Regions from separate parts of the Arthrobacter sp. NPDC092385 genome, predicted to be linked through region 1. Evidence: riboswitches for the same ligand, from Rfam matches in the RefSeq annotation. Region 1 holds a riboswitch; the other holds the start of a gene.
The links. Region 1 has a riboswitch for S-adenosylmethionine ahead of ACIQCY_RS06910 (bifunctional o-acetylhomoserine/o-acetylserine sulfhydrylase). Riboswitches for the same ligand answer to the same signal wherever they lie in the genome.
Positions count from the first base shown of each region.

Region 1 (5,437 bases):
CATCCGCTCGAAGACCGCCATCTTCAACGAGAACCTCCGCACCATCGCGGCCCGCCACGAGGCGGTCATCGCGGACATGTGGGCGCTGCGGCAACTCAAGAACCCGCAGATGTGGTCGTCGGACCGCCTGCATTTCTCACCGCTGGGACACCACACCGTCGCCGCGATGGTCCTCGACACCCTCGCCGTCCGGCATACCCTCGAGCCGCTCCACCCGAAGGACCTCCCGGCCCGCACCTGGCGCAGGGCCCGCGCCGAGGACCTCGTGTGGGCCCGCGAGTACTTCGTCCCATGGGTGCTGCGGCGCCTGCGGCACCAGTCGTCGGGCGACGGCGTGACCGCCAAGCGTCTCGAACCGTCGCCTATCTTCGGGCCGGGGATGCCCCCTGGCGCTGCGGACTGACGCGGGCAGCCCGGCGGTCCGGCCGATTCCCCCGTCGAGACGACAGGAACGACCGGCCGAAGCTCGCCCGGCCGGTCGTTCCTGTCCTCACGCGGGCCCAGCGCACCCGCTGGGCCTTCAGCTGTCGAGCGAGACCTCACCGTTGGCCACGGCGTCGGCGCACGCGCTGAGATCGGGCCCGGGCTTGAAGTCGACGAACTGCGGCTGCAGCTTCTGGAAGAGGAATTCGTAGATCTCGTCGCGGGACTTCCCGTCCATCGTCTCCACGGCCTCGCGGACCGCACCCTGGAGGGCACGGTCGGAGTCGAGCAGGATCTTGTCGCGTGCTTCCTGGTTCCAGCCAATGGTGCTCAGTTCCATGAACAGCTCCTCTTCAACTTTCGTCGATGAGTCCGGGGCGTCGGCCCCGGACGTGCCTGCCATGAATTCCTAAGCAGGCTTAGCTCCAAGACTAGGTGCCCGTCCGGGGAAACCCAACCGCGTACTGCTACTCCGTGTAGAAGGCGGTGCGGAGCTGGTCGTCGAGCTGGTGGATCTGCGTCAGGAAGGCGTCGTGCCCCACGGGCGAGGAGATCATGTGGACGGGGACCTCCCCGGGCAGTCCGTCCGCGAGCCGCCGGGACTGCTCGGGGAAGTAGAGCCGGTCCGTGTCGACCGCGGCGATGAAGAAGTCCGACGTCGCAGCGCCCAGCGCGTCGTCCAGGCTCCCCCGGTCCCGCGCCGCGTCGTGGCTCATGAGCGCCTCGGTCAGGATGGCGTAGCTGTTGGCGTCGAACCGGTCCACGAGTTTCTCCGCCTGGTGGTCGAGGTAGCTCTCCACCTGGTAGCGGCCGCGATCGGCCGGCAGGACGGACCCGAAGGCCTGCTCGGCATCCTGCTCCGCGCGGCCGAAGCGCGCTTCGAGCTCCCGCTCGGAACGGTAGGTGATGTGCGCGATGCGGCGGGCGAGGCCGAGGCCCACATCCGGATGCGGGCCGTCGTAGTAGTCGCCGCCGCGGTACGCGGGGTCGAGCCGGATTGCCTGCAGCTGCGCCTGGGCGAACGCTATCTGTTCGGCCGAGCTGGCGGCAGTGCAGGCGATGACGGCGCACCGCCGGACGCGCTGCGGATACATCAGGGCCCATTCGAGGGCGCGCGCCCCTCCCATGGACCCGCCGAGGACCGAGTGCCACTGCCCGATGCCGAGCTGGTCGGCGAGCAGGGCCTCGGCCCGCACGGAATCGCGGATGGTGACGAAGGGGAAGCGCGATCCCCACGGCGTGCCGTCCGGAGCGAGGCTCGCCGGCCCCGTCGAGCCGTAGCAGCCTCCCAGCATGTTGATCGACACCACGAAGTAGCGGTCGGTGTCCACCGTGCGGCCCGGCCCGACGAGCGCGTCCCACCAGCCCTCCTCCTCCGAGGCGCCGCGTGCCACGTGCGAGCTGCCCGTCAGGGCATGCTGCACGAGCACGGCGTTCGAGGCATCCCGGTTCAGCCTGCCCCAGGTCTCGAAGGCGAGCTGGACGTCGGGCAGCCCTCCCCCGGTCTCCAGGGCCAGCGGACCGATCGACGCGATGCGCAGGAGCCCGTCCCCCGAAGGGCGTGCGTCGTCGATCCCGGGGTACAGCGGAGCAGGAGGGTAGGTGGTCACGAAGGGCTAGGCTCCTTTGGCGGCGCGGAAGCCCGCGTCGAGGTCGGCGAGGATGTCGGTGATGTTCTCCAGGCCCACCGACAGGCGGACGAGGCCCGGGCGCACTCCGGCGGTGAGCTGTGCTTCCGCCCCGAGCTGGCTGTGCGTGGTGGACGCCGGATGGATGACGAGCGAGCGGACGTCCCCCACGTTCGCGACGTGGGAGTGCAGTTCGAGTCCGTCCACGAAGCGCTTGCCCGCCTCCAGTCCCCCGACGATGTCGAAGCTGACGATCGCGCCCGTGCCGTTCCGTCCGTACTTCCTCCCGCGCTCGTACCAGGGGCTCGAGGCGAGGCCCGCGTAGGAGACGCGCTCGACGTCGTCGTGCCCCTCGAGCCACTCGGCGACGGCCTGGGCGTTCTGCACGTGGCGCTCGACGCGCAGGCTGAGGGTCTCCAGTCCCTGCGCGATGAGGAACGCGTTGAACGGGGAGACGGAGGCGCCGAGATCGCGCAGCAGCTGGACGCGCGCCTTCAGGATGTACGCGAGGTTCGCGCCGAGCGCGCTGCCGACGCCGAGGTCCCGCGCGTAGACGAGCCCATGGTAGCTCTCGTCGGGCGTGTTGAACCCCGGGAAGCGTTCGGCATGCTGCGCGAAGTCGAAGTTGCCCGAATCGACGATGACCCCGGCGATGGCGTTGCCGTGCCCGCCCAGGTACTTGGTCGCCGAGTGGACCACGATGTCCGCGCCCCACTCGATCGGCCGGATCAGGTACGGGGTGGACAGGGTGTTGTCCACGATCAGGGGGATCCCGTGCTCGTGGGCGACGGCGCTGATGCCCTCGATGTCGAGGACGTCCTGCCGGGGATTGGAGACGACCTCCCCGAAGAAGAGCTTGGTGTTGGGCCGGACCGCCTCCCGCCACTGCTCGAGGTTGTCCGGGTCCTCCACGAACGTGGTCTCGATGCCGAACTTCTTCAGCGTGTGCTTGAGGAGGTTGTACGTGCCGCCGTAGAGGCTGGGGCTCGCCACGATGTGGTCCCCCGCCTCGGCGATGTTGAGGACCGCGAAGGTCTCCGCCGCCTGGCCCGAGGCGAGCAGCAGCGCGCCGACTCCGCCTTCCAGGCTCGCGATCCGCGTCTCCACCGCTTCCTGCGTGGGATTGCCGATGCGGGTGTAGATGGGCGCGAGCTCGGTCAGCGAGAACCGGTTCGCGGCGCTCTCGGCGCTCGGGAACACGAACGACGACGTCTGGTAGATGGGCAGCGCGCGCGCTCCCGTGGCGGCGTCCGGCACCTGGCCGGCGTGGATCTGGCGTGTCTCAAAGGACCAATCGTTGGACATGGTGCTCCCTGTTCAAGGGGCTCCGCCGAGGTCCGATGCTCCGGCCGGTGCACGCCGCTCCAGGAGACCGGGCCCTGCAGGAGCCCGCGCTTGCACGGCGCCGAAGTAGCGCCGAACCTGGTCTTCACCCGGGGCACCCCACCGCGGTTGGAGGGTTGCCGGCCAGCAAGCCGGGGCTTCGTGCTGGCACTCATGACCTGCCTTCATGAAATCCCATCCCGGCGGATCCGGCAACCCGTATGACCCTCCGTGAAGCAGCACGGCTCCTCCGGGGCACCCGCGACGGCCGGGACCAGCAGTAAGGGGAGCCTAAGTCGAGACGCAGATCACTTAGTGCCAAAATGTCGGCATGCGCCTGGACCATGTCTCATATGCCTGTGAACCCGATGGACTTTCCGCCACGGCCGACCGGATCTCCGCCAAGCTCGGTGTGGAGCCGGTGAAAGGCGGTGTGCACCCACGCTTCGGCACCCGCAACATGATCTTCCCGCTGGTCAACGGCCAGTACCTCGAGGTCGTGGAGGTCCTGAACCACCCGGCGTCGGACAAGGCCCCGTTCGGTCAGGCCGTGCGTGCGCGCTCCGAGGCGGGCGGCGGCTGGATGGGCTGGTGCGTGGCCGTGGACGATCTCGGACCGTTCGAGGAGCGCCTCGGCCGCAGCGCGGTGCCCGGGAACCGGAAGTTCCCGGACGGCCAGGAACTGACGTGGCAGCAGATCGGCATCAAGGGGCTCATCGCGGATCCGCAGGTCCCCTACCTGCTGCGCTGGGACGACGGCACCGAGTCCCTCCACCCCTCGAAGGCCCGCCCGGCGGCCGTCAGGCTGGATTGCCTGACCATCGCCGGCTCCTCGGAGCGCGTGACCGAGTGGCTGGGCACCGCCGTCGAGGAGACGCTCGACGGCGTGCAGGTGCAGTGGATCGCCCCGAACGGCACCCCGGGCATCATGTCCGTGACGTTCGAGACCGAAGCCGGCCGCGTCGAGATCTAGCCGGCGTCGGCACTGGACGAAGAAGGGACCGGACGACCGTCCGGTCCCTTCTTCGTGCTGCCGTGGTGATCAGGCGTGGGTGTAGGTGAGGCAGTCCGCAGCGTCGGCGCCCGGTCCCACCTTGACGGCAGGAGCACCGCACAGCAGGTCATGGTTGAAGCTGCATTCCGAGCGCTGGCAGGCACCGACGTGGGCCAGCATCTTGGGCAGGCCGCCGCTGACGGAGGTGTCGATGAAGGTGGCACAGGACGCGTGCTCCTCGCTCCCCGACACCGTGATGGCCACGGCGGTACAGCCGTCATGGTTGAACGAGCAGTTGTGGACACTGCACTCGGAGACACTGGTGACGACACTCATGATTCCTCCTGACGGTTCCGGTGGGGCCCCCGGTCGGAGCCGCCGTTCCGCTGAATGTGATCACGGTAACACCGCGGTCGGCCGATAATTTAGTCACGATTACCGTGCGCAAATGAGCAAAGGTGAGGCTTGCCCCAGCACGTCATCCGCCGATGCCGATGGCCGGTCCGATCAGCGCGAAGCCCACGAACCCGGTGATGTCGATGAGCGCATGGGCGATCACGAGCGGCATGACCCTGCGGGTGCGCGTGTAGAACCAGGCGAAGAGCAGCCCCATCAGCACGTTGCCGATGAACGGCCCGAAGCCCTGGTAGAGGTGGTAGCTGCCCCTCACCAGCGAACTCGTGAGCAGGATCGCGGGCGTGGACCAGCCGAGCTCGCGCAGGCGGATAAACAGGTAGCCCACCACGATCACCTCCTCGAGCACCGCATGCCGGACGGCCGAGAGGATGAGGACCGGGATGCTCCACCAGTAGGCGTCGAGCGCGGCGGGCACCAGCGCCGTGGTGATGCCCAGGGCGCGGCCGCCGGCGTAGACGCCGAGGGTGCCGACACCGATGACCGCGGCCAGGCCGACGCCGAAGCCGACGGTGCGCAGCGGCTTCTCGAAGGTGAAGCCGAGCCGGCGGAATGCTGAGACACCGTGCCCGCTGAGCAGGAACAGCACGAGGGCCACCGGTACCAGCGCGAAGAAGATGTTCAGCAGCTGATACGCGAGGTCGAAGTACTGGCG
Region 1 is NZ_JBIVQL010000004.1:119,363-124,799, reverse strand. Features, by position in the region: gene ACIQCY_RS06925 (SGNH/GDSL hydrolase family protein) at 1-403, shown strand, start outside; gene ACIQCY_RS06920 (hypothetical protein) at 521-826, opposite strand; gene ACIQCY_RS06915 (homoserine O-acetyltransferase) at 891-2,033, opposite strand; gene ACIQCY_RS06910 (bifunctional o-acetylhomoserine/o-acetylserine sulfhydrylase) at 2,040-3,356, opposite strand; SAM riboswitch class IV at 3,438-3,554, opposite strand; gene ACIQCY_RS06905 (VOC family protein) at 3,706-4,347, shown strand; gene ACIQCY_RS06900 (DUF1540 domain-containing protein) at 4,417-4,704, opposite strand; gene ACIQCY_RS06895 (CPBP family intramembrane glutamic endopeptidase) at 4,847-5,437, opposite strand, start outside.

Region 2 (5,437 bases), on a different contig from region 1:
CAGGAGCCGGCCAGGGCCTGCTCCGCCCGCTGGACGGCGGTGCTCGCGCGCGCCGCCTTCGCTGCGGTGACGAGGTTCCGCAGCGAGAGGACGGTCTCGTCGTAGCCGCGGGTCTTCAGGCCGCAGTCCGGGTTGATCCACAACTGCTGCGCCGGGAGGGCGGCCAGCGCCGTCTCGATGAGGCCGGAGATCTCCGGCTCGGAGGGCACGCGTGGCGAGTGGATGTCGTAGACCCCCGGGCCGATCCCGCGCGAGTACCCGAAGCCGGCCAGGTCCGCGACCACCTCGAGCCGGGAGCGGGCGGCCTCGATACTGGTGACGTCGGCGTCCAGTCCGTCGATCGCGGAGATGACCTCACCGAATTCGGAGTAGCACAGGTGGGTGTGGACCTGGGTGTGGTCGGCGGCACCGGACGTCGCCAGCCGGAACGCGCGGACGGACCAGTCAAGGTACGCCCGCTGATCAGCGGCGCGCAGCGGCAGCAGCTCGCGCAGGGCCGGCTCGTCCACCTGCACGATCGCGATGCCGGCCGCCTCCAGGTCCGCGATCTCGTCCCGCAGGGCGAGCGCCACCTGGTTGGCCGTCTCGCCCAGCGGCTGGTCGTCGCGGACGAAGGACCAGGCCAGGATGGTGACCGGGCCGGTGAGCATGCCCTTGAGCGGCCGCTCGGTCAGCGATTGGGCGAAGCTGATCCACGGGACCGTGAACGCCTGCGGGCGCGTGACGTCGCCCCACAAAATGGACGGGCGGGTGCAGCGCGAGCCGTAGGACTGCACCCAGCCCTGCTCCGTCGCCGCGAAGCCGTCGAGGTTCTCCGCGAAGTACTGCACCATGTCGTTGCGTTCCGGCTCGCCGTGCACCAGCACGTCCAAGCCGAGTCCCTCCTGCAGCCGCACCACGCGGGTGATCTCCTCCCGCAGGAACTGCTCGTACCCCGCCTGCGGGATGTTGCCGCTGCGGGCCGCGGCACGGGCGGCGCGGACCTCACCGGTCTGCGGGAAGGAACCGATGGTGGTGGTCGGCAGCAGGGGCAGCCCCAGCCTCTCCTGCTGCAGCTCGGCCCGGTGTGCGGCGGAGCCGCGGGTGAACGCCTCCTCGGTCAGTCCGCCGGTGCGCGTACGCACCCGGTCCACGACGACGCCGTCGAACAGCGCGCGTTCGCGCAGCACCGCCTCCGCAGCCTGGAGGTGATCGGCGACTGCCGTGCGGCCCTCGGCGAGTCCGCGCGCCAGGACCACCACCTCGCGGACCTTCTGGTCGGCGAAGGCGAGCCAGGCCGGCAGGTGGTCCGGCAGGGCGGACTCGGCCGCGACGTCGTGCGGCACGTGCAGCAGCGAGGTGGACGTCGCCGTGCTGACCGCATGCGCGGTCTCAGACTGCAGCCCCTCCAGCACGGCGAGAGAGGACTGCAGGTCGTTCCCCCAGACGTTCCGTCCGTCCACGACGCCGGCCACGAGGCGCGTGCCGCCCAGTGCCCGCAGCGCCCCGACCGAGGGCCGGGCCCCCCGGACCAGGTCCGCGTGCACCGCCTCCACGCCTGCCGCGGCGAGCACTGCCAGTGCCTGGCCCGGTTCCGCCGGATCACCGGCGGTACCGTAACCCGTGGTCACGAGGAGGGCCGGCCGGTCCACGGCACCCGCCAGCTGCCGGTACGCCCGCTCCACCGGCCCGCCCGGCGCCGCCAGCTCGCCGCCGCGGTCGCCCACGAGGCCCGGCTCGTCCAGCTGCACCCATGCGGCGCCCGCTTCCGCCAGCGCAGCGAGGATCCCCGCGTAGGCCGCCACGGCGTCGTCGATCCGGGACAGCGGGTCGAACCCGGCGGGCGCCCCCTCCTCGGCCTTGGCCAGCAGCAGGTAGGTCACGGGACCCACCAGCACCGGGCGCAGCACGGCGCCGCGGTCCTTCTGCCGGCGAACGATGGATGTCAGGCGGTGGGCCACCGCGGCGAACGTGGTCCCCGGGCCGATTTCGGGGACCAGGTAGTGGTAGTTCGTGTCGAACCACTTGGTCAGCTCCAGCGGCGCGCGGTCGCCGTCGCCCCGGGCCAGCGTGAAGTAGGCCGCGGTGTCCACGGAACCGTCCTCGCCGGCCAGGTCCGCGAAGCGGGACGGCAGCGCGCCCAGGGCGGCCGTGGCGTCGAGCACCTGGTCGTAGAGGGCGAAATCCGCGGGGATGGAGGAATCTGCCTCTTTCAGGCCCAGCTCGGCGAGCCGTGAGACCGTGCGGTCCTGCAGCTGCTCGGCCGCACGGTGCAGCCCTGCCTCGTCCAGGCGGCCTGCCCAGTAGGCTTCCAGGGCCTTCTTCAGCTCCCGGTCCGGCCCGATGCGCGGGTAGCCGAGGATCGTGGCGGCGGGGAAGGTGGTACTCATGTGGTGCTCCTTCGAAGGTGGTGTCGGGTCTGGATCTGGTGGGTCCGGGGCGTTCAGGCCGGGACGGCGCCGGCGAGGCGAGCCGCCGGGAGGTCGAGCTGTTCGACGACGTCGACGGACGCGCGGAAGTCGTTGAAGGTGTACAGATGGAGGCCGGGGGCTCCTGCCTCGAAGGCCGCACGGGCCAGCACTGCCGCTGCCCGCACGCCGATCCGCCGTCGTTCGGCCTCGCTCGAGGCCGTTTCCAGGCGGTGCAGCAGCCCGGCGTCGGGACGTACGCCGGTCATGAGGGCCAGCCGCTCGAGCCGCCGGACACTGACGGTGGGCATCACGCCGGGGATGATCGGGATGCTGACGCCGGCCGCACGGGCTGCGAGGACCAGGCGCACGTACTCGGCGGGGTCGAAGTACACCTGCGTGATCGCGAAATCGGCGCCGGAACGCTGCTTCGAGATCAGCACCTCGACATCGTGCAGGAACGACGGCGACTCGAGGTGCCTGGTCGGGTAGGCCGCGACCCCCACGGCGAGCCGGCCACCGGCGAGTGAGGCGCCGTGCCTGGCCTCGACCCCGCGGATCAGTTCCACCAGGTCCCGGGCGAAGGGCAGCTCGCCGCGGAACACCCCTGGATCCGCCGGCAGGTCACCGCGCAGCGCCAGGATGCCCCTGACGCCCAGCCCGACGAACTGCCGCACCAGCAGGTCCAGGCCCTCCCGCGTCTCCCCCACGCAGCAGAGGTGGGCCACCGGTCGGAGCCGGGTGCTGGTGACCAGGTGCCCGATGAGCTCGACGGACGCCCGTCGTCGTGCCGGTGTGCCGCTGTAGGTCACCGAGACGTAGTCGGGACGGGTGGCTCCGAGTTCGTCGATGGTCCGCAGCACGGCGTCGCCGGCCTCCGGGGTGGCCGGCGGGTACAGCTCGTAGGAGAGCGACGGCGGTACCGCTCCGTGTCCAGGAAATGCCATTCGAACTCCTCGGTAGGGCCGAGGGAGTGCACCAGCAGGATGCCGCGGCCCAGTGGTACCGGGCGCGGGCGCGCCGGGTCCTCACGTGGGTTCACTGATGTGTCTCCATCGGTTCTGGCATTAGCACCGGTTCCGCTGCCCCCGAGGGCACAGCCGAATGGTTGCTGCGGCGTCAACAAGCCAGATCTCTCGGCCGCTCTTGATGGTTGGTGGGATCACTCTAAGCAGCGAGCCGTGCCGGGCGGCAAACCTGACGCAACATGGCGTCCCGTGACGTTGTGAGACCAGGCGTCCGTCACAAAGGGCGATCGTTACGTCATGGAACGACGCCGGGAGGACCCGCGGGCTGCTCGCCCGCCGTCCAGGGATTGATCGCCGGGACCGCGAGCCTCCGGTACGGTTCGGTGTTCCCCGACACGACGGCGAGTCCCCTGTGGAGGGCCGTCGCCGCGATCAGGGAATCGGCGAGGGCCACGTCGGCGTGGTCGGCAAGGGGCGCCCACGCCACGGCGACGTCGGCATCCACGGACAGGATGTTGGGCCCGAACCGCTCAGCGAATTCGTGCAGCCAGGCCTCCAGGTCCGGGAAGTGCTCGTTCCGGCGGCCCAGCGAATGCAGCTCGCCGAGGCTCAGCGCGGAGACGAAGATCCGGAAGTGGCGGCGCCGGTGGAGGAAACCGGTGACGGCGGGATGAGGGCTCGGGCTCCGCAGCTCCGCGATGACGTCGGTGTCCAGGAGGAGCCCGCTCGGCGGTGCCATTCCTCAGCTACCCGTCGGTCCCCGGCCGGCCCTCACCGCGGAGCCGCCTCCGGACGGCGGCACGAGGAGGAAGGCGACGAACGCCTCCCGCGGAGCGGTGAGCACCTCGTAGTCCTGGATGCTGAGGGCCACCATCGGGATCTCTGCGGCGGATGCGTCGACTGGGAAGGGTGTCATGGGACGGCACGGGGCCGCGTCCTTTCGCGAGCTCTTGCCCGTACCAGATACCCCGGGAGGGGCGAATGCGGGCCGCTTCGTCATCCGAACCACCCTATGAGCGCGGGGTTGGTATGCGGCCCAGTCGGAGCTTGGCGGCCGCAGTTCTTGAAGCTGTTGGAAGTATAACCACGCAGGGGCCGCCAGCATCAACGCCCCCGGTCATGGTGCTGCACGCGTCAGGACCGTCGCCGGCCGGCGACGGCGCGCGCCTCGGTGAGGAACTGTTCGGCGACGGCCAGCCGGGACAGCGCCTCCGCGGCACCGTCATCGCCCCCCGTGCGGCTCCGCGCTCCCGCGACGAGCGTGAGGCTGACGGCGGCGGCCCGGCTCCTGAGCGCGGCCGGGTCCACCTGCTCGTCGAAGGCCCGCAGGAAGCGCAGGAGGGCCTGCGGCACGTGGGCGTATCCGGCGTGGAGTCCCGGCAGGACGGCGACGTGGCCGAGGAAGCAGGCGAGGTCGTCGACGAAGCGCCCGGGTCCGAGTGCATCGACGTCCAGCAGCCCGGACACGGCGCCGTCCGTGATGAGGATGTTTCCCTCGTAGAAGTCACCGTGGGTGGGCACGAGCGGGCCGGCGTCGCTCGAACGGACGGCGTCGTCGATGGCCGCGGCGAGGCGTCGGATCCGGGCGGCCTCGGAGGGCAGGGCCGCCACCGCACCTTCGCCGTAGTCCCTGACGCGGGCGGCCCAGGGCGGGCGTACGGGCAGGGCGAGGACCGCGGGCGGCAGGGAGGTGAGGACGTGCACCAGGGCGGCGGGGTCGACGTCGGTCGCGCCGTCCCGCATGAGGAGCTCGGCGAGGGGCGTGCCCGGGGCAGGGTGCATGGCCACCACGTCCTGCATCGGCTCGCCGGCGAGGACCGGCGCGGGCACGCCGGCGGCCCGGAGCATCCGGTGCCGTTCCGCGAGCGACGCCGCGCCCTGGCGCCGCAGGACCTTCAGGTAGCGGCGCTCGTCCCCGTTCCGGGCCAGGACCACGGCCCGGCGCAGGGGGCGGTAGCTGCGGAGTTCGAGGAGGGTGTCTCCCGGCTCGAGCCCGGGGCCGAAGGCGAAGGGTGTGCTGCGCTCCGGGTCGAGGGCCAGGGGCAGGCCCGGCAGGAGCGGATCGAAGGGATGCACCCAGAC
Region 2 is NZ_JBIVQL010000002.1:183,729-189,165, forward strand. Features, by position in the region: gene metE (5-methyltetrahydropteroyltriglutamate--homocysteine S-methyltransferase) at 1-2,369, opposite strand, end outside; gene ACIQCY_RS03980 (methylenetetrahydrofolate reductase) at 2,423-3,334, opposite strand; SAM riboswitch class I at 3,437-3,543, opposite strand; gene ACIQCY_RS03985 (PIN domain-containing protein) at 3,651-4,094, opposite strand; gene ACIQCY_RS03990 (hypothetical protein) at 4,098-4,271, opposite strand; SAM riboswitch class IV at 4,297-4,424, opposite strand; gene ACIQCY_RS03995 (phosphotransferase) at 4,490-5,437, opposite strand, start outside.
Region 2: it holds a riboswitch for S-adenosylmethionine, as region 1 does, so the genes downstream of both, ACIQCY_RS03980 (methylenetetrahydrofolate reductase) here and ACIQCY_RS06910 (bifunctional o-acetylhomoserine/o-acetylserine sulfhydrylase) in region 1, are expected to answer to the same signal.